3 regions of the Sphingomonas sp. BL-S-28 genome follow, and region 1 is predicted to be linked to each of the others. Evidence: predicted binding sites of a transcription regulator. Region 1 holds the regulator's gene; each other region holds the start of a gene.

What was found. Region 1 encodes LexA, which represses DNA repair genes until DNA is damaged. Its sites were predicted from a motif close to GTTCCNCNCTTGTTCT; they were not measured.
Region 2: ACZ1JC_RS22095 (ImuA family protein) is a predicted target of LexA. The motif match lies at 1,186-1,201, and genes of this name have one in related genera.
Region 3: ACZ1JC_RS19890 (ImuA family protein) is a predicted target of LexA. The motif match lies at 2,145-2,160, and genes of this name have one in related genera.

Annotation. Positions count from the first base shown of each region.
Region 1 is NZ_CM145483.1:50,738-56,771, forward strand. Features, by position in the region: gene ACZ1JC_RS00270 (ComEC/Rec2 family competence protein) at 1-1,595, shown strand, start outside; gene lexA (transcriptional repressor LexA) at 1,759-2,457, opposite strand; gene ACZ1JC_RS00280 (molybdopterin molybdotransferase MoeA) at 2,570-3,790, opposite strand; gene moaC (cyclic pyranopterin monophosphate synthase MoaC) at 3,790-4,272, opposite strand; gene ACZ1JC_RS00290 (hypothetical protein) at 4,269-4,508, opposite strand; gene ACZ1JC_RS00295 (AraC family transcriptional regulator) at 4,561-5,403, shown strand; gene trpC (indole-3-glycerol phosphate synthase TrpC) at 5,407-6,034, opposite strand, start outside.
Region 2 is NZ_CM145484.1:2,852,231-2,858,264, forward strand. Features, by position in the region: gene ACZ1JC_RS22090 (Y-family DNA polymerase) at 1-474, opposite strand, end outside; gene ACZ1JC_RS22095 (ImuA family protein) at 389-1,150, opposite strand; gene ACZ1JC_RS22100 (SOS response-associated peptidase) at 1,434-2,084, shown strand; gene rlxS (relaxase/mobilization nuclease RlxS) at 2,137-4,092, opposite strand; gene ACZ1JC_RS22110 (hypothetical protein) at 4,302-4,664, opposite strand; gene ACZ1JC_RS22115 (lytic transglycosylase domain-containing protein) at 4,896-5,495, opposite strand; gene ACZ1JC_RS22120 (S26 family signal peptidase) at 5,483-6,034, opposite strand, start outside.
Region 3 is NZ_CM145484.1:2,352,401-2,358,434, reverse strand. Features, by position in the region: gene ACZ1JC_RS19900 (TonB-dependent receptor) at 1-908, opposite strand, end outside; gene ACZ1JC_RS19895 (alpha/beta hydrolase) at 1,223-2,038, shown strand; gene ACZ1JC_RS19890 (ImuA family protein) at 2,179-2,955, shown strand; gene ACZ1JC_RS19885 (Y-family DNA polymerase) at 2,990-4,378, shown strand; gene ACZ1JC_RS19880 (error-prone DNA polymerase) at 4,375-6,034, shown strand, end outside.

The sequences.
Region 1 (6,034 bases):
TGATCCGGTTTCGGGGAAGGCTGGTCCCTCCGGCGGCGCCGATGCTGCCGGGAAGCTATGATTTTGCGCGCGCTGCCTGGTTTGCAGGGCTTTCAGCGTCCGGACGGGCGCTGGCACCCGTTGAAATCCTGGAGGCGGGGAACGGCACCGATGTCTTCGCGGCATGGCGGGCCGATCTCTCCGGACATATCCGGTCTCAGCTTGAGGGCAGCAAGGCCGGGATTGCCATAGCCTTCGCAACGGGAGATATGGGCGCAATCGCCGCGGATGACGCGCAGGCGATGCGCGACGCGGGATTGGCGCACCTGCTTTCCATCAGCGGGCTTCACGTCAGCGCCGTGATCGGCGCAGTCTATTTTCTTGCCATTCGCTTGCTGGCGCTTTCCCCCACGATCGCACTGCGATGGCGCCTGCCGGTGGTGGCCGCGGCCTTGGGTGGTCTGGCGGGGATCGGCTATACCCTGTTGACGGGATCGCAGGTGCCCACCGTCCGCTCTTGCGCGGGCGCCCTGCTGGTGCTGGGCGCGATGTTGCTGGGGCGTGAAGCGTTGTCGGTCCGAATGCTGGCGACCGGGGCGTTTCTCGTCATGGTGTTATGGCCTGAGGCCATTGTCGGTCCCAGTTTTCAGATGAGTTTTGCGGCGGTGCTTACATTGATCGCGGTGGCGAAGGCAGCGCCGGTGCGTCGTTGGATGGCGCCACGCGATGAAAGCGTGCCGATGCGAGTCCTGAGGTCGGCAGCGCTGATGCTGGTGACCGGTGTCGCGATCGACCTGGTTCTGATGCCGATTGCCCTTTATCATTTCCACCGTGCAGGCGTTTTTGGCGCGCTGGCCAATCTCGTGGCCATTCCGCTGACGACTTTCGCCGTCATGCCCCTTGTGGCCATTGCGCTCCTTCTCGACGTCGTCGGTCTTGGAGCGCCGGTATGGTGGCTTGCGGGCCACGCCATTGCGCTCCTTCTCGAACTTGCCCATGTCGTTGCGGATCTTCCCGGCGCGGTTCGCCTCCTTCCGGTGATGGGAGCGGGGCATTTTCTCCTTTTCGTCATAGGCGGTTTGTGGCTGGCCTTGTGGTCGGGGAAGGTGCGCTTTCTCGGTCTCGTTCCGGCGTTTGCGGGTGTCGCCGGATTGGCGCTGATCGTTCCTCCCGACATTCTGGTGAGTGGTGACGGCCATTATATCGGCATGGCGGTGGGGGATGGGCGACCGGCTATCCTGCGCGAGAGCAGGAGCGGCTATGCGCTGGACAATATGTTGGAAGTTGCCGGGCAGCGCGAACTGCCGCTCGCGCTGCCCGGACAGCATGAGGTCCGATGCAATGACGACTTTTGCGCGACCGCCTTCTGGCGAGGCGAGAGGATGTGGCATGTTCTGATCGCACGCAGCGATGCTTATGTGCCGATCCCTTCGCTGGCACGCGCCTGTGGCCGCGTGGATATCGTCATCGCAGATCGCTCGCTGCCGCAAAGCTGCAAGCCGCGATGGCTGAAAATCGATCGTCCCATGCTGAAGCAAACGGGCGGGATCGTCATAGATTTGAAAGGTCAGGCGCTGCGAACGGTGGCCCAAAGCCATGGCAGCCATGGCTGGTGAGATATTTGGAGGGGTTGATCCAACTGCCTCGGATCAACCCCTCCAACTCCCGTATGTCCCGTTTTCCGAACCATCCGGTGTTTTCACCCGATTGGAAAACACCCCAAGAATGCCGCGAGCCTGTGCGGCGATGCCAGTCCGGCGATCGGGTCCGTACCCCTTGTCAGTGATAGCGGCGCAAAATGCCTGCGAGCTTGCCCTGAACCTGCACTTCCCCGGCGCCGTAAATCTGGGGCTCGTATGCGGCGTTCGCCGGATCGAGCCGAACCTTTGGCCCTTCGCGGCGGAGATACTTGAGGGTGGCTTCCTCACCGCGGATGAGGGCCACCACGATTTCCCCATCGCGCGCCGTATCGGTGCGCTTAACAAGCGCCAGGTCGCCATCGAGAATACCGGCCTCGATCATCGAATCACCAGAAACCTCAAGCGCATAGTGATCCCCCGAACCCAGTAGGGCTGCCGGCACCGGCAGCATCGCCTGACCTTCGATTGCCTCGATCGGAACGCCGGCGGCGATGCGGCCGTGTAGCGGTATCTCGATTACGTCGTTGGCCGGTTCCGGAGCCCGTGGAGCCGTGCGCAGAGCAGCGGGCGCTTCTCGCGGTGTCGCAGGCGTAGTGGCGGCAGCAGGGCCCTTATTGGTCACATCGTCAGGCTGGCGAAGCACTTCAAGGGCGCGGGCCCGATTGGGGAGACGACGGATAAAGCCGCGTTCCTCCAGCGCCGAAATCAGCCGGTGAACGCCCGACTTCGATTTGAGGTCCAGCGCATCCTTCATTTCTTCGAAGCTGGGCGAGACCCCGCTCTCTTCAAGGCGCACCTGAATGAACCGGAGCAATTCGTGCTGCTTGCGCGTCAACATCTGGCTGCCTCACCTGCTTCGCCGAGATTGGCGGTCTGTTCCCTTCACGAAGAACACATGGAGGTTCGTTCGCGAACAATGAGGGAACAATTAAGCAACGAATCCGGTAACGTCAAGCAATACCGCCATTCTGGAGCAAGTACACCCAAACCGTATCCCCGCGATTGGCAGCGGGGGCGTTGGCGGGGCGATCGATAAGAACATTGCTTGTGGCCAGAGAGACCAAGGCGCTGCTGTCCTGCACGCTATGGGCGCTGACGGCTTCGCCATCCCAAAGGCCGCGCACGAATTCGCGTCGATCGCCGCTGGGCGGCAAGGCGTCGGCCAAACGGGCCAGCAACGGCATCGGTGCAGGCCTGCGGGCGCCGAGCAACGCGCGAAGAGCCGGCAACATGAAGTGGTATGCGGTTACGAGGCTGGAGACCGGATTCCCCGGCAATCCGATCACGATCTGCGCGCGCTGGCCACGCGCTTTTCGCGTCACCAGCAATGGCTTGCCGGGCCGGATTGCCACGCGCCAGAAATCCAGATCGGCACCCCATGCTTCGAGTGCGGGACGGACGAGATCATGATCGCCAACGGAAACGCCGCCGCTGGTAACGATGACATCCGCGTCGCCGGCCGATTCGAAGGCGTGGATCAGGGCATCGAGATCGTCGCCCACCGGGCCGATTCTGTCGACCGAGACCGGAAGGCTCTGCCCCATCGCGGCGAGCATGGCACCGTTGCTGGCGGGTATCTGATGCGGTTCGCAGCATTCCGGATCCACGGCCAGTTCGTCCCCGCTGTCTATCACGACAAGGCGCGGTATCCTTCGAACCGGCAAGTGCTTGTGCCCCGCCGCGATTGCGAGTGCGGCCTGGGCTGCGCCGATACGGGTTCCGGATGGCAGGATTTCCCGCCCCTCGGGGAAGTCCATACCCTGCCGGCGAATATGTTTGTGCGGCGGGGTGGGGCCTTCGCCGGTCAAGGTGACGCGATGCTGATCGCGCGTGACATCTTCTTGAAGGATGACTCCTCCTGCGCCGGCAGGGATCAGGGCGCCGGTCGAAATGCGAATGGCCTGCCCCGGCGTGACGGCGGCTTCGTAAGGATGCCCCGCGGCACTTTCGCCCACGACATGCCAGGGCCCGGCGGTATCGCCTTCCGCAACCGCGTAGCCATCCATTGCCGAAATGTCGCGCGCGGGCTGAGTCCTCCGGGCAACCAAGGGTTCGGCCAGATAGCGGCCGAGGGCGCTGGGCACATCGACGCGCTCGACCGGCGTGGGCTCGACAAGCTGCAGCAGGCGGTCCTGGGCATCTTCCAGCGAGAGCATGGGCTGCCGGGCCATCAGATCGCGCCTGCCGCGATCCACACGCCGGACTTGCCGCCGCGCTTTTCGATCAGCCGTATCGCGCCGATCACCATGCCTTTGTCGAGTGCCTTGGCCATGTCGTAGATCGTCAGGAGGGCAATGGAAGCTGCCGTCATTGCCTCCATTTCGACGCCGGTCTTGCCTGTGAGCGAGGCCGTGGCGATCGCGCGGATGCCGTCTTCCTCGAAACGGAAGTCGACGTTGACCGCGTCGAGCGGCAGCGGATGGCACATCGGAATCAGGTCGGAGGTCTTCTTTGCCGCCATGATCCCCGCAATCCGGGCCGTTCCCAGCACATCGCCCTTGGGCGCATTGCCGGCGCGGATCGCGTCGAGCGCCTCCCGCGTCATGGTGATGAGTCCGGATGCGATGGCGAGGCGTTGGGTATCCGGCTTGGCGCTGACATCCACCATGCGGGCGGTGCCATCCGAATCGATGTGGGTGAGGCTCTTGGTCATTTCGGGCGGCTCATGTGCGTTGCAAGGTGACAGGTCGGTTGACACAGTTGACACGGTTCTGAAGTGAAATAGCGGAAGGCACCGAACTGGCGAATTTTTGCGCTTTCAACGAAAAACGGGCGACTGGTCATGGCGTTGCGATGGCAGATTTCGTCACAGTAGGACAGGAACCGCAAGGCGAATTCCGCAAGATCGGTCAGGCAGGCCGGATTCCTTCGTGCCAATACGGTGGCCATGACGCAAACCCCGAAATCACCTGGACTATTCCAGCGGCGCTATCTGGAACGGATGGCGCAGGTGGTGGAGCGGATCGAGGCTGAGCCGGACGCCGCGCTCGACCTCGAAACGATCGCGGCCTGGGCGGGGTTTTCGCCGTTCCACTTCCATCGACAGTTTCGGGCGGTGTGCGGGATGCCGCTTCAGCGCTTCGTGCAGCTTTCGCGGCTACACCGGGCCGGAATGCAACTTGCCTTCAAGCCCGGCACGCGAGTGATCGATGCGGCGCTGGATGCCGGGTACGAGACGCCCGAAGCCTTCGCGCGGGCATTCCGTGCGCGGCTTGGCCAAACGCCATCGGCGTTTCGGTCCGCGCCGGACTGGTCGGCATGGGAAACGGTGAGTGCGTCACTTCAGGCAGCAAGGAGCAGAGCGGTGAATGACGTCATGACGGCACAAGTCGAAATCCGGGAATTCGCACCCATTCGGGTAGCGGTGATGGAGCATCGCGGCGATCCTGCGCTGATCGGGGATAGCATTCGCCGCTTTATCGATTGGCGGCGAGATGCCGGATTCACGCCGGAGAAAAGCCGCACGTTCAATGTATTCCCAACCGATCCACGCACATCACCTGAAGACGATCACCGAGTATGGCTGTGCGCATCCGTGCCGCCATGGTTTGTTGGCGACGATAAGGTCAGGATCGAGGAAATCCCCGGCGGGCGCTGCGCGGTTCTGGCCGTGACAGGCCCGGCGATGGATCTGGAAGGACCCGCGCTGCATCTCTATCGCGATTGGCTGCCCGGCAGCGGCGAGGCCCTGCGCGACTTTCCGCTCTTTTGCGAGCGGGTGCGCCTCTATCCGCAGGTGTCTGCGGCAGAGGCGCTAACCGAATTGATGTTGCCGCTGGCCTGAAGGTCAGGCGCCGGTCAGCAGCGCACGGGTCGCCGCTTCGACGTCAGCCTCACGCATCAGGCTTTCGCCGACGAGGAAAGTCCGCGCGCCGCAACCTGCGAGTCTTTCGAGGTCGGCATGGGTGTTGATGCCGCTCTCGGCCACCAGCAGGGTGCTTTCGGGGGCCAGCGGAGCGAGGCGCTCGGTGGTGCCGATATCGGTGACGAAGCGCTTGAGATCGCGGTTGTTCACGCCGATCAGCCGCGATTTCAGGCGGCTTGCGCGCTCCATCTCGGATTCGTTGTGAACTTCGACAAGGCAGTCCATGCCGCGTTCGTGGGCGGCAGCCTCGATCTCGGCCATCAGCACGTCGTCCAGCGCGGCGACGATGATGAGGATCGCATCGGCGCCGATCGAGCGGGCTTCGGCCACCTGCCAGGGATCGACCATGAAGTCCTTGCGGATCACCGGCAGCGCGCACGCCGCGCGGGCGTCCATCAGGAAGTCCTCATGGCCCTGGAAGTACGGCGCGTCGGTCAGCACCGAGAGACAGGCCGCGCCGCCGCGTTCGTAGGCCGCTGCATGTTCGGCCGGACGGAAATCAGGCCGAATCAGCCCTTTCGAGGGCGAAGCTTTCTTGATTTCGGCGATC
Region 2 (6,034 bases), on a different replicon from region 1:
GAAGCGGGCAAGTGCATGGGCAGCCCCATAGGTCGGCGCACAGACCGCGCGCGCGGCGGTCTCCACTTCCTCGAGCCGGCGCAGCATGTCAGCAAGCAGTCCCCTGGTCCCGCCGTAGCTGTGGGTTGCCCCGGTCACATCGAGCATCAAGCCGTCGGGCGGATCGAGCGCAATGAGCGGCGAGTATTTGCGCAGCGACCACACCGCGAGGCGCTCCAGCGCCTCATCATCGGCTTGAGGATCGGCATCCATGATCGGCAGATCGGGCACCAGCGCCTGCGCCTGTGTCACCGCCATACCGGTGTGCAGGCCGAGCGTGCGCGCAGGCGCGCTCACCGCAGTCAGAACGCGGCGACGGCCTTCCATGTCCGCCAGGACCAGCGGCGCGTCAGGCGGCGGTGCTTGCCGCCCAAGCCTGCGCCGCAGCCGGTCGATCGGCCAGGTCGGCAGGAAGAGCGAGACGACCTGTCGCATCGCAGGATTCCAGAAGAAAATCGGCGCTCTCGCCAGCCCGGCACCGTATGAGCTCGACGAACCAGCGCGGTCGCCCGACGCCGGGGACGGGGAAGATTTCCGATGGGACCGCGGTCACGCGCCAACGCGTCGCAGCGGCCGTCGGTTGCCCGAAATCGGCCGCATCCTCGCGCTTGCGCCAACGACGCAGCGCGATCCCGATCGCGCCGCTGTTTTCCGCAGCCAGCAGCAGGCGGCGAGAGACGGGCATCGAGAGCCGCGACACTTCGGCAACCACGCCGCCCAGCCCGCCATGACGAAGCCCCTCCTCGAAACAGGCAAGCAGCGAGGTCTCATCCTGCGCTTCGAGATAGATGACACGATCGGGATCGAGCCCGGCCTGAGCTATGGCCGGCGCGAAGAGATCGGCCTTGGTCATGCACCAGAGAATCTTGCCTTCCGCGCGGGCCATGATCCCGGCGGCAAACAGCGCTGCGGCGGCGCCATCGGTCACGCCCTGGGCGCCGCCGGCCACTTCATGCAGTGACCCCAGGGCGAGCCCCCCGCCCGGCAACTTGGCATCGATCGCCTCCAGTCCAAACGGCAGGACATCGCGCGCGCGTCTGTCTCCGCCCTCGATCTCGGCGATCCGGGCGCGCAAGGCGTCAATGCGAGATGGCGACCCTCGCTCCGTCATGAAGGGCCTCCTTGTGGCTCTGTGATGAAAATTATGTTCGCATTTTGTTCCAATCCGCTTGCATGTCAATGGCCTCACCAGTGCACAAACTCCCCGGAGCCACCAAGCCAAGGAATACCGGAGGAAATTCACTTCCTCTCGGGGAACAGCGCGGCAGGGAATACCAGGCGCTGGAGCGTCGGCGCAGCTGCGACGGCCCGAATCGATACTGTGCCCAGCCCCTTGGCCAGCAGGCGAGGTTGCCTTACTTTCCCCTTCCAGCATTCGGGAAAGGAGCGGCGCCATCTGCAATCTCTACCGCCTGACAACGCCTGCGGACGCAGTGGCGAAGCTGTTCGATGCGGCGCCATCGCCCGGTGTGAACTATGCAGCAGAAATCTACCCCGGCTATCCAGGTCTCGTTGTCGCGGATGGCCGGGTTCAGGCAATGGCATGGGGCTTCCCGCGCAAGAACGTCAGCAAGAAGACGGGCGCCCTTTTGAAGCCAACCAAAGTGAACAACGCGCGCGACGATCAAATCCGCGGCAATCCGATGTGGGCCGAGAGCTTCCACGAGCGCCGCTGCCTGATCCCGGTCACCGCCTGGGCGGAGGCCGAAGGGCCGGGCGGCAGAATGACGCGAACCTGGTATTCGCTCCCCGGCGGCACCGACTTCGCTGTCGCAGGCATCTGGCGCCCGACTATCGAGTGGGGCGACGCCTATTCGATGGTCATGGTCCCGGGCTCGGAGCAAATGTCAGACGTCCACGACCGCATGCCGACCATTTTGCGGCGTGAGGACTGGGGCCAATGGACCTCAGGCACAGCACAGGACGCCTTTGAGCTTTGCCGGACCTGGGAAGGCCAGCTGATCGTCGATCGCACACCTGAGCTTTGGTACAAGCCGAAGCCGAAATCGGTACCGGACCCTACGCCCACTGGGCCGCTACTCTAACCCCGCCGGAGGACAGCAGGCTTCGCTGAGGAACGCCCCACTGCCGGATCGATCACGAAATACCCGGCCCTGACCGCCCGCGACCGAACTGCCAATTGATCCCTGCCTCGCGCATAATGCCGCCCGCCTGTTTCCCGATCTGCTTTTCCATGACTGGTCGCCATGGAACCAGCGTGAACTCGCGGCTCTTTTCGATAAGGGCAAATTGCCCGGATACGGCATCGATCCGCCTGGTCAGCTTACCTTCAATCCGCTCTCCAACCTTAGCCTCGGTGAAGGTTTTGCCGAGTTCATCAGCAAGACCATCCGAAATCCGCAAAAGCTCCCGCCGCTGCAACACCGCCAAAATGCTGCGTTCGACTCGAGTGCTGCCATGCTGGAGCAACCCTTGCTCAACCAGCCATTGGCGCCGCGCATCGAGCGCACCACGAACCTCGCGCCCGAATCCGGTATCACGCATCTCCCGACCCGCCGAACCGGCCAATTCCCGGTCCAGCCACGACGCACCTTCGACCGAGGCGAGACGGTCAGGCGCCAAGGATGCCAGCACCTCAACGCTCACCGGCCGCGCTCGATGCTGCCTGGCCTCATAGCCTTCGACATGCGCCCGATGATCGGCACCGATCGACCATGTCCCATCGACGTCACGCTTCAGATCGCTGCCACCCCGGCGCATCGCCTCCAGGCGGCGCAGATGACCTTCGGCGAATTCCGCTGAAACCGATGGGTCGTGCGCCCGGTGCAGCGCCGACGAATACCGCCCGCCATTGGCCTCGGCCACGGCCAGAATAGTCCGGTCCATCTCCCGAACCTGCGTTTGCCGAGCGGTCACCCGCACTGTTGCGCCTGCCGGCAGAACTTCGACCGAACTCGCATTGCCGATGTCCACATAATGCGAGCGCCCATCACTGCCGTCGACGAGCAGATAATGGCGATCCCTGTGCTCGTCGGACAGGCCTCGCTGAACCACCCGGCCAATCAAGGTCGCGGATGCAGGGGTATGTATCTGGTGATCGCGCCGATCGAGCTTCGCGCGGGTCAATTCGCGCTGCATCAGGCGAATGATATCGCCTCGCTCGCCCAGCCCCCGGAGTTTCTCTTCCAGGCCTTCACCAAGCCGCCAGGATCCGCTGCCCAAATCTTCCGCCAATCCCATCTTGCCGAGCACATGAAGCCGGCCGGTTTCCAGCGATTGAAAATAGCCGTCCCCGTCCTGCGGGGCCACAAGTCGATCGGGCCCCATTCGCGCAAGCATTCGCCGGTCGATTATGGTCAGTCGCTCCTGGGTAACATCGTGACGAAGGCGTTCCTCGATTTCGAGGTCGGTTCGTGGGCCCAGATCACGGGTGATGATCTCGCCAGCGCGCTCGCGAAGACCGTGCGATATGTATTCGCGGGCGATGACCAGATCCTTCCCTTGCTCATCGATCCCGCGCAGCACGATGTGGGTATGCGGATGGCCGGTATTGAAGTGATCGACAGCAACCCAGTCGAGCTTCGTTCCAAGGTCCTGCTCGACTTGCTTCATGAGGGTTCGAACGTAGGGCTTGAGATCGCCGTAACGGTCACCGTCTTCGGCCGAAACGATGAAACGGAACTGGTGCCGGTCGTCCTTGCTGACGGCGAGAAAATCCTCACCGGAGAGCCTGTCCGCATCGGCGCCGTAAAGGACGCCCGGCTTGCCCTCTCGAGTGACCCCGTCGCGCTGGATGTAATGAAGGTGCGCCCGCGCCGCGCCCAGGCCCTTCGCCCCAAGCCTTACCAGCCGTGTCTTCACGATCACGCGGCGCACCCTTAGCCCGGTCGCGGCCTTGCGCGTGGAGAGCAAGCGCCCGACCGCAGCTCCGCGCCCGATCCTGCTGCCGTCGAAGCGGCGCGAGCCCCCGCCCGGCTGCCTGGCATTCAGTCCGGCTGCAACGGCGACCCTTGCAGCGTAGCGTTGCGGCTTACTCCGCCCGGCCCCGCCTTGCCGCCCCAGCCTCGGCTCGAAATCATCCTCGTCAGGCATGGCGATCCCCCTTCACAAGAGGGCCTCGCATGCGGCTCGCGCCGTACCGACCAGGCTCGCAGTAACATGTTGTGCAGACCCGAAAATTGCAGGGCCGCGAGGGCCTGCTTCTATCTTGTTGTCCGCGCCCCTTCCCCACTAGCCCCCCCGATAGCTGCAAAATCCGAAGGGGCAGCACCAAGCCGGCGCCGCCCCCAGATGCCCAGGCGTCAGTGCGCCCGGGCATAAGCCTGTTCAGCGGCCTTGCGCCTGGCAAAGTCGCGCCGCGCGATGAGCCCGATGACCTCGCCGTCACCGTTGACAATGACTGTCGCTGCGAACCACCGCCGCCCCAGTCGCCCGACGACTGCGACCCGATCGAGCTCGACGCCCTCTTCCGCATCAAGGCATTCGTAGCTACCAAGCCAACGCTCCGAGACGCGTGCATCCCAGAGGAAATCGCTTTCTTCAGCTTCGATGAACCGCTCCGCAAGCGCATGGCCCGCGCCCTCTCCGAACTCGATTTCGAGCCCGTGAACGAGAGTTGCAAAGACGCCGCTATGCGTGCCGGCGATGGTGCGATCGATCTGCATGTGAAGCTCCTCAAGTGACCGTTCCCGACGATGAGAACGGCCCCTCGAAGACGGGCGGCGAGCGGTCTGTCAGGGCCGCAGGGCTTCAGCCCTGCGCCGCGAAGCGGACGTGGGGGGAACCGATTTGCGCAGCAAATTGGGGGGTACCCGCGGGCCTTGATAGACCGACCGGCGGCCGTCACACTTGGAATTCTCAGACGAGCATAAAACCTCTCGTCTGGGCGCCACCTCTCAATGCGCATCGTGCCGAACCGCAAACAGCGGATCTATGGTGGGGGCGCTTCTCTCGGTGCCGGCCGCTACCTGCTCCGAACCTTCCGCTCGATTGGCAAACAAGGACGGTGCCATCCTCGTTGCAATCCCGCCGCCTCCTGAACCGACCGCAGCGAGATACCCGATCGTTTCGGCAGGCAACGGTACACCCGCGAGGTACTTTTCGTAGCGCCCCGGCCCTGCATTGTAGGCGGCGAAAAGTCCGGGATAGCCGTAATGATCATAGAGCTGGCGAAGGTAGAACGTCCCCGCCAGAATGTTGTCGCGGGGATCGTCGGGGTTGTTGCCAAGACCCAGGCGCACCTGGATTTCCGACCACGTTCCTGGCATGAGCTGCATGAGCCCCATCGCGCCTTTGGGACTGCGGATTGGACGCCTATCAAGCTCGGTCCGCCCACGACTTTCGGCATGCATGACGCGCGAAATCCAGGCGGCCGGCACGCCGAAACGCTGCGACGCCTCGGATATGAGCGGATCCCATCGAGAGATTTCGTCGGCGGACACACTCGGCGCTGCCACGACTGCGATGACAGCGACAAGCACTCTCAGCGCGCCCATAGCAGCCTCGCGGGACCTGTGATCTCGGAAGCAGAAGAAATGCCGAAATAGCGGCCATCGAAGGAGTCCGGGTTCGCCGTCATCAGCAGAAAGAACTGCCCCTGCCGCAGGCGGAGGCACCCCCCCCACCACGGCATGATGCGACCTTGTCCGTCCCGAGTTCGGCGCGAGGCAGCAGGCACGCCCTCCACAAATATGCGAGGGCCAAGCGCGCAAACTTCATCGCCCGGGCCAGCAGCAACATGCTTCACGAGCGGGACATTGGAAGGGAGATAGCGCCGGGCAGCAGCAAACTCTCGCCAGGAGTCGGGCAGCCAGGCAATGACCATGTTTCCGGTCGTGACAGGCGCGCCCGGAGTGACGGAGTACAGCCCGATCGGCGCGCTGGCGCTGGCGTTCCAGACGAGGCGGGGTGCGGGCGGAAAGCCGATCGTCAGGCCAACCGCGCTGGCCAGAACGCCAATGGCAATTGCCGCGCGGCGGATATGGCGCTTGCGTTCGCGCGCTGTCCGGAGTGCAGCACCCCAGGTGTGCAGCGG
Region 3 (6,034 bases), on a different replicon from region 1:
ACGTCGCGGTTGAGGCCCAGCTTGTCGCTGCCCAGCACCTCAGCCGAATAGGGCGAACCGCCGAGATAAGCCGGGCCGTAAAGTCCGTCGACCGCCGTGGAGCCAAGGTCCTTGGACAGGAACGGCGTGCCCGAATTGCGCTGGCGGTCGTAGGTGAAGATCAGGTCGGCGGTGAAGTTGCTGGCCGGCGTGAAGCGCAGCGAACCGCGCAGGCCAAGCTGGTCCTGCCCATAGAGATCGTCCTGATCGGGGGCGAGGTTCTTCACATAGCCATCGCGCTTCTTCCACTGCCACGCGATGCGCCCGGCGATCACGTCATTGCCGGCGTTGACGAAGCCTTCCAGTCGATAGGCATTCAAGTTGCCATAGCCGCCGGTGACTTCGGCCGAGAGTCCCGGCTGCGGCTTGGCCGAAACGAGGCTGATCGCGCCGATCGTGGCGGCCGTGCCGAACAGCGTCGCCTGCGGCCCCTTCACCACTTCGATGCGATCAAGGTCATAATTGCCCTGATAGGCCCCGCGTGAGCGGGAGATGTCGACGCCGTTGTAATAGAGCGTCACGCGCGGCCCCTGCTGGGCCGAACCGCTGTCGGAGGTGATGCCGCGGATCACGAAGCCGGGGTTATTGGCGCTCTGGATCTGGATGTTGAGGCCCGGAACATAGGCCGAAAGCTCGCCTATATCGGTCACGCCAAGCTGGCGCATCCGCTCTCCGCTCGCGACCGAGAGCGTGATCGGCACGTCCACCGCACGCTGTTCCACCTTTTGCGCGGTAACGACGATCTGGTTGGAATTACCATCTGCAGCATTCGCCGTGTCTGCCGCAGCCTCTTCGGCAAATGCCGCGCCCGGAATGCTGGCCAGAGCCGTGCCCGCCATCAGTGATGCGATGCAAATACCGAATTTCATTGCCATTTCCCCTGAGCCCTGAAGCGATTTCACGACCCGGGCGTTAACGGCTGGAAATGAAGCTTCAATGGCGATCCGTCCCTCTCGGCGCAATCGACGATGCAAGGAACGCAAAGCAACCAGAAAACGAGACCATCGTTATCCGTCCATTTCTGAAAAGCCTCAAAAGACTTGCTATTGAGAATGAATATCAATAATCTGAACCCCAACGGAAACGCGAGAGGAACTGATACCGTGAGATGCCCTGTCGCTCGTCCCGCCTTTCATAATTCTACGGCTATCCGCCCTCTGCTCCTTTATCGAAGGAGGGCGGCATGAAGCCGATCACCGGTCTTGCGCCGCTGCTGGCCTTGCTTTCCGCAGGCCCGCTGGGGGCGACGGCATGGACGCTGCCCAATTCGGACGTGCAGTTCGTCCCGGCGCCAGACGGTCACGTCTATCGCCTTCTGGTTTCCTGGCCCGAAGGACCGCCGCCAAGGCAAGGTTGGCCAGTACTCTGGCTGCTTGATGGTGAGGACAACTTCGCCGTCGCCACCATGACCGCGCGGCGAATGTCCCGCACAGATGGACTGATCGTTGCCATCGAATGCGATCATCGACCCCGGCGGACCGAAGACTACACCCCCGCCGTTCCGGGCTACCGGATACCCGAAGGCTTTCCCGCATGCGGACTTCCAACCGGTGGGGCGGAGCGCTTCCTCGATCTGATCGAAGAGGTGTTCCGCCCACTGGTCGAAGGCCGCTGGCACCTCGATCCGGCACGCCAGACGCTGGCCGGGCACGGCCTTGGCGGTTTGCTGGCGCTCCATGCGATGTTCACCGGCAGGCCCTACTCGGCCATCGTCTCGGTCAGCCCGTCGCTCTGGTACGGCGACAACAGCGTGGCCGCAGGTGAGCGCACGGCAGATCCTCGCCTGAAGACGCGGCTGCTGATCGTCAACGGCGCAGAGGGGAACGATTTGGACGATCACGGCGGGGCAGCTGCGGAGGCGCTTGCCACGCGCTGGCAGCGGCGCGGCGCCGAGGCGGAACACCTGTCCCTGCACGGGAAATGCCATGGCTCGACAATGCTGGCCGCAATGGGGCCAACGGTAACTACGGCGTTTTCGGCAAGTCGGTATCGGGCCTGATCGCCCGAAAAATAACGCTATTTTCCATAATGTTGTCGATCTTTCGGTCCCTCGTGGGCCGGCAGATCGGCAACGCCTGTTTGGCAAGCGGCGGATGTTGGAGTATGGAACATATAGAGAACAATTGAGCGATTCGGATCATGCCCGTCAAGACCTTCAAACTGGCGGAAAAGGCCATCGAACGGCTCCCTCAAGCCGATGGAGGAGCCCTGCCGGCCATGGACGCCTGCCGGCTGCATGAGATCCACGCGAATGGGGATGATCGGGCCACCGCCCTCGCCTTCGCGCTGTGCAAAAGCGGCATCGGCCCGAACGGCGCGGCAGTGCTGGTGCGAATGTCCCGCGCACAGCTGCGGACGCTGCCCTATGGGCAAGGATTGGTATCGCTCGGCCTGAAACCGGCCCGCCTGCTCCTGGTGGAAACCGAAAACGAACTCGACCTCCTGCGCGCCGGGCTGGAAGCCGCACGTTGTCCCGGCGTGGAATTGGTTCTGCTGGAAACGAACGGGGCTTTCGCGAAGTACGACCTCACCGCCAGCCGAAGACTGGCGCTGGCGGCGGAACAATCGCGCAATCGGGTGATCGTGCTGCGCCAGGATGCGGAACCCCGGTCCAGCGCCGCGCAGACCCGCTGGTCCATCTCCAGCGCGCCTTCCATCCCGCTTGAAGCCGATGCGCCGGGATGGCCGGCGATGGAGGCCAGACTGCTGCGCTGGCGTGGGGGTGCAGCAGGCCGCACGTGGCGGCTGGAATGGAATACGGACGATGGAACATTCCGCGATACGGGCTGGAATACAGGCGAAGGGAGCGGCAAGGATGGAGGCGAAGTCGCGCCAGTGTCTGGCGCTGTGGTTCCCCTATTTCGCATGCGAGAGAGTGCGGATGGCGGCGGGCCTGACTATCCACGCGCCGCCTGAACCACTCGCCCTCGTCTTGCGCACCGGCAATGCCCTGCGCCTCTCCGCCGTGGATGGCTTCGCCGTAAAAGCCGGGCTGGAAGCCGGGATGACGCTCGCCGATGCGCGGGCACGCTGCCCTACGCTGGTGACCCGGCCCGCCGATCCGGTGCTGGACGCGCGCGAGCTTGACCGGCTGGTCAGGGCGATGGTGCGCTTTACTCCCATGGTCGCAGCCGACCCGTCCGACGGCATCGTGCTGGACGTAACCGGCTGCACCCACTTGTTCGACGGCGAAGGGGAACTGGCACGACAGGCAGTGACCTTGGCAGGCTACACCGCGCGCCATGCCTTGGGCCCGAACGCCACGGCGGCGCGGGCTCTGGCGCGGCATGGGACCGGAAACGGGGATGTGCAGGCGCTGCCGGTTTCCGCTCTGGAACTGCCCGATGATGCTCTGGCCGCCTTGCGCCGTGCCGGCCTGCAGCGGATCGGCGACCTTTCCAGACGCCCGATGCAGACGCTGGCGGCGCGCTTCGGGGAGGAAATGGTCACCCGCCTGCGCCAGATCCTGGGCGAAGCCGCCAGCCCGATCGCTCCGCGCCACATCACCGCGCCGATCCGTCTGGAAACGCGCTTTCCCGAACCGCTGATCCGCACCGACGACGCACTCGATGCCGTGGAAGACCTGCTGGAACAGGCCGCGCAGGATATGGAAGCGCGCCAGTTGGGCGGCCGCCGTTTCATCGTCACGCTCTGCCGCAGCGACAATGCGCGGCGGCGGCTGGCGGTCGATACCGGCCGCCCCGAACGCGATCCGGCCATCGTCCTGCGGCTGCTGCAGGAGCGGATCGATACGCTGTCGGACCCACTCGATCCCGGCTTCGGCTTCGATTCGATCGAACTGGCCGTATCCCGCACCGATCCCCTGCCCGCCCGCCAGATCGCGCTGGAAAATTCGCGTGAGGAAGCCAGCGACGATCTTTCCGCGCTGATCGATCGGCTGAGCGTCCGCCTCGGCCCCAATCGCGTCCGCCGCCTGACACCGTGCGACCGGCATCTGCCGGAAGTCGCGCAAAGGCTGCTGCCCGCGATGGAGGTAAAGCCCGCCGATTGGCCGATGCAGGAAGGCCAGTTGCCGCGCCCGGCGCTGCTGCTCGATCCTCCGCAGCCGGTGGACGTCATCGCCGGCGTGCCTGACGGTCCGCCGCAACGGTTCCGCTGGAAAGGCAAGCTGCACGAAGTCCGCCTTGCCGAAGGGCCGGAACGCATCGGCGCGGAATGGTGGCGCAAACGGACCGGCCACCTTTCTGAAGGCAAGCAGCCGACCCGCGACTACTACCGGATCGAGGATGCCGAGGGCCGCCGCTACTGGATCTTCCGGCACGGCCTGTTCGAGGAAACCGCCAGCCCGAAGTGGTATCTCCACGGCCTGTTTCCATGACTGCTTCCCCGACAGATCAGCCGCCCTTCATGGAGCCGGTCGCCGCCAGCAATTTCAGCTTCCTGCGCGGCGCTTCCCATGCCGAAACGATGGTCGCCCGCGCCCATGCACTGGGGATGACCGGGATCGGCATTGCCGACCGCAACACCGTGGCAGGCGTCGCCCGCGCGCAAAGGGCCTGGGAACAACTGGGCGGTCCGTCCGGCGGGTTTAGGCTTATCGTCGGTGCCCGGCTGGTCTTTGCCGACGGCACGCCCGATATCGTCGCTTATCCCATGACCCGCCACGGCTGGGGCCGACTGACGCGCCTACTCACCCTCGGCAATCTTCGCGCGGACAAAGGCAGCTGCATCCTCCATCTGCCGGACCTGCTGACCCATGCGCAGGATATGGCGCTGATCGCGATGGATGGCGATGCCGCCCTGCTCGAAACCCTGCGCGCAGCAGCGCCCCGGCTCTGGCTTGCCGCCACCATGCCCCGCGCCGGCAGTGATGCCCGGCGTCTGGCGCAGCGGATGACGCTTTCCGCACGCACCGGCGTGCCACTGATCGCGACCAACGATGCGCTGTTTGCCACGCCCGAGGACCGGCCTATGCAGGACGTTCTCACCTGCATTCGGGAAGGTGTAACGATCCAGGCCGCCGGCCGCCGCCTTGCCCCAAATGCGGAACGTCACCTGAAGCCCCCGACGGAAATAGCACGCCTGTTCCGTGTCTGTCCGGAGGCCCTGACGGCAACACAGGACTTGCAGAACTGCATAGAGTTCACACTGAAGCAGTTGGTCTACGAATATCCGCACGAGCCGGTGCCGGAAGGCTGGCAACCGCAGGAGTGGCTGGAACATCAGGTGATGGAAGGCGCACGGGTGCGTTTTCCGGAAGGACTGCCGCCGGAATACCGGGCTGTGCTCGATGAGGAATTCCGGCTGATCCGGGGCAAGAACTACGCCTGCTATTTCCTCACCGTTCACGACATCGTGCGATACGCCCGCAGCCTCAGTCCGCCGATCCTGTGTCAGGGGCGCGGATCGGCAGCCAATTCGCTGGTCTGCTTCCTGTTGGGCGTCACCCCGATCGATCCAGTGGAGCAAAAGCTGCTGTTCTCCCGCTTCCTTTCCGAGGAGCGCGACGAGCCGCCGGACATCGACGTCGATTTCGAACACGAACGGCGCGAGGAGGTGATCCAGTACATCTACAAACGCTATGGCCGCCATCGAGCGGGGATCGCCGCTACCGTCATCCGCTATCGCCAGCGCAGCGCCATTCGTGAGGTGGGCAAGGCGCTGGGCCTGACGGAGGATGTGACCAGCCGCCTGTCCGGCACCGTGTGGGGCAGTTGGGGCGGGGAGGAACTGCCCGAGAGCCGCCTTGCGGAAGCCGGATACGATCCCGGCAATCCCGAACTTGCCCGCCTGCGCGACATGGTGGGCCAGTTGCTGGAATTCCCGCGCCACCTTTCGCAGCATGTCGGCGGCTTCGTGCTGAGCGAAGGGCCGCTTGAGGAACTGGTGCCGATCCACAATGCCGCGATGGAAGATCGCACGTTCATCGAGTGGGACAAGGACGATCTGGAATCCCTGGGGCTGATGAAAGTGGATGTGCTGGCGCTCGGCATGTTGACCGCGATCCGCAAGAGCTTCGATCTGCTGCGCGATC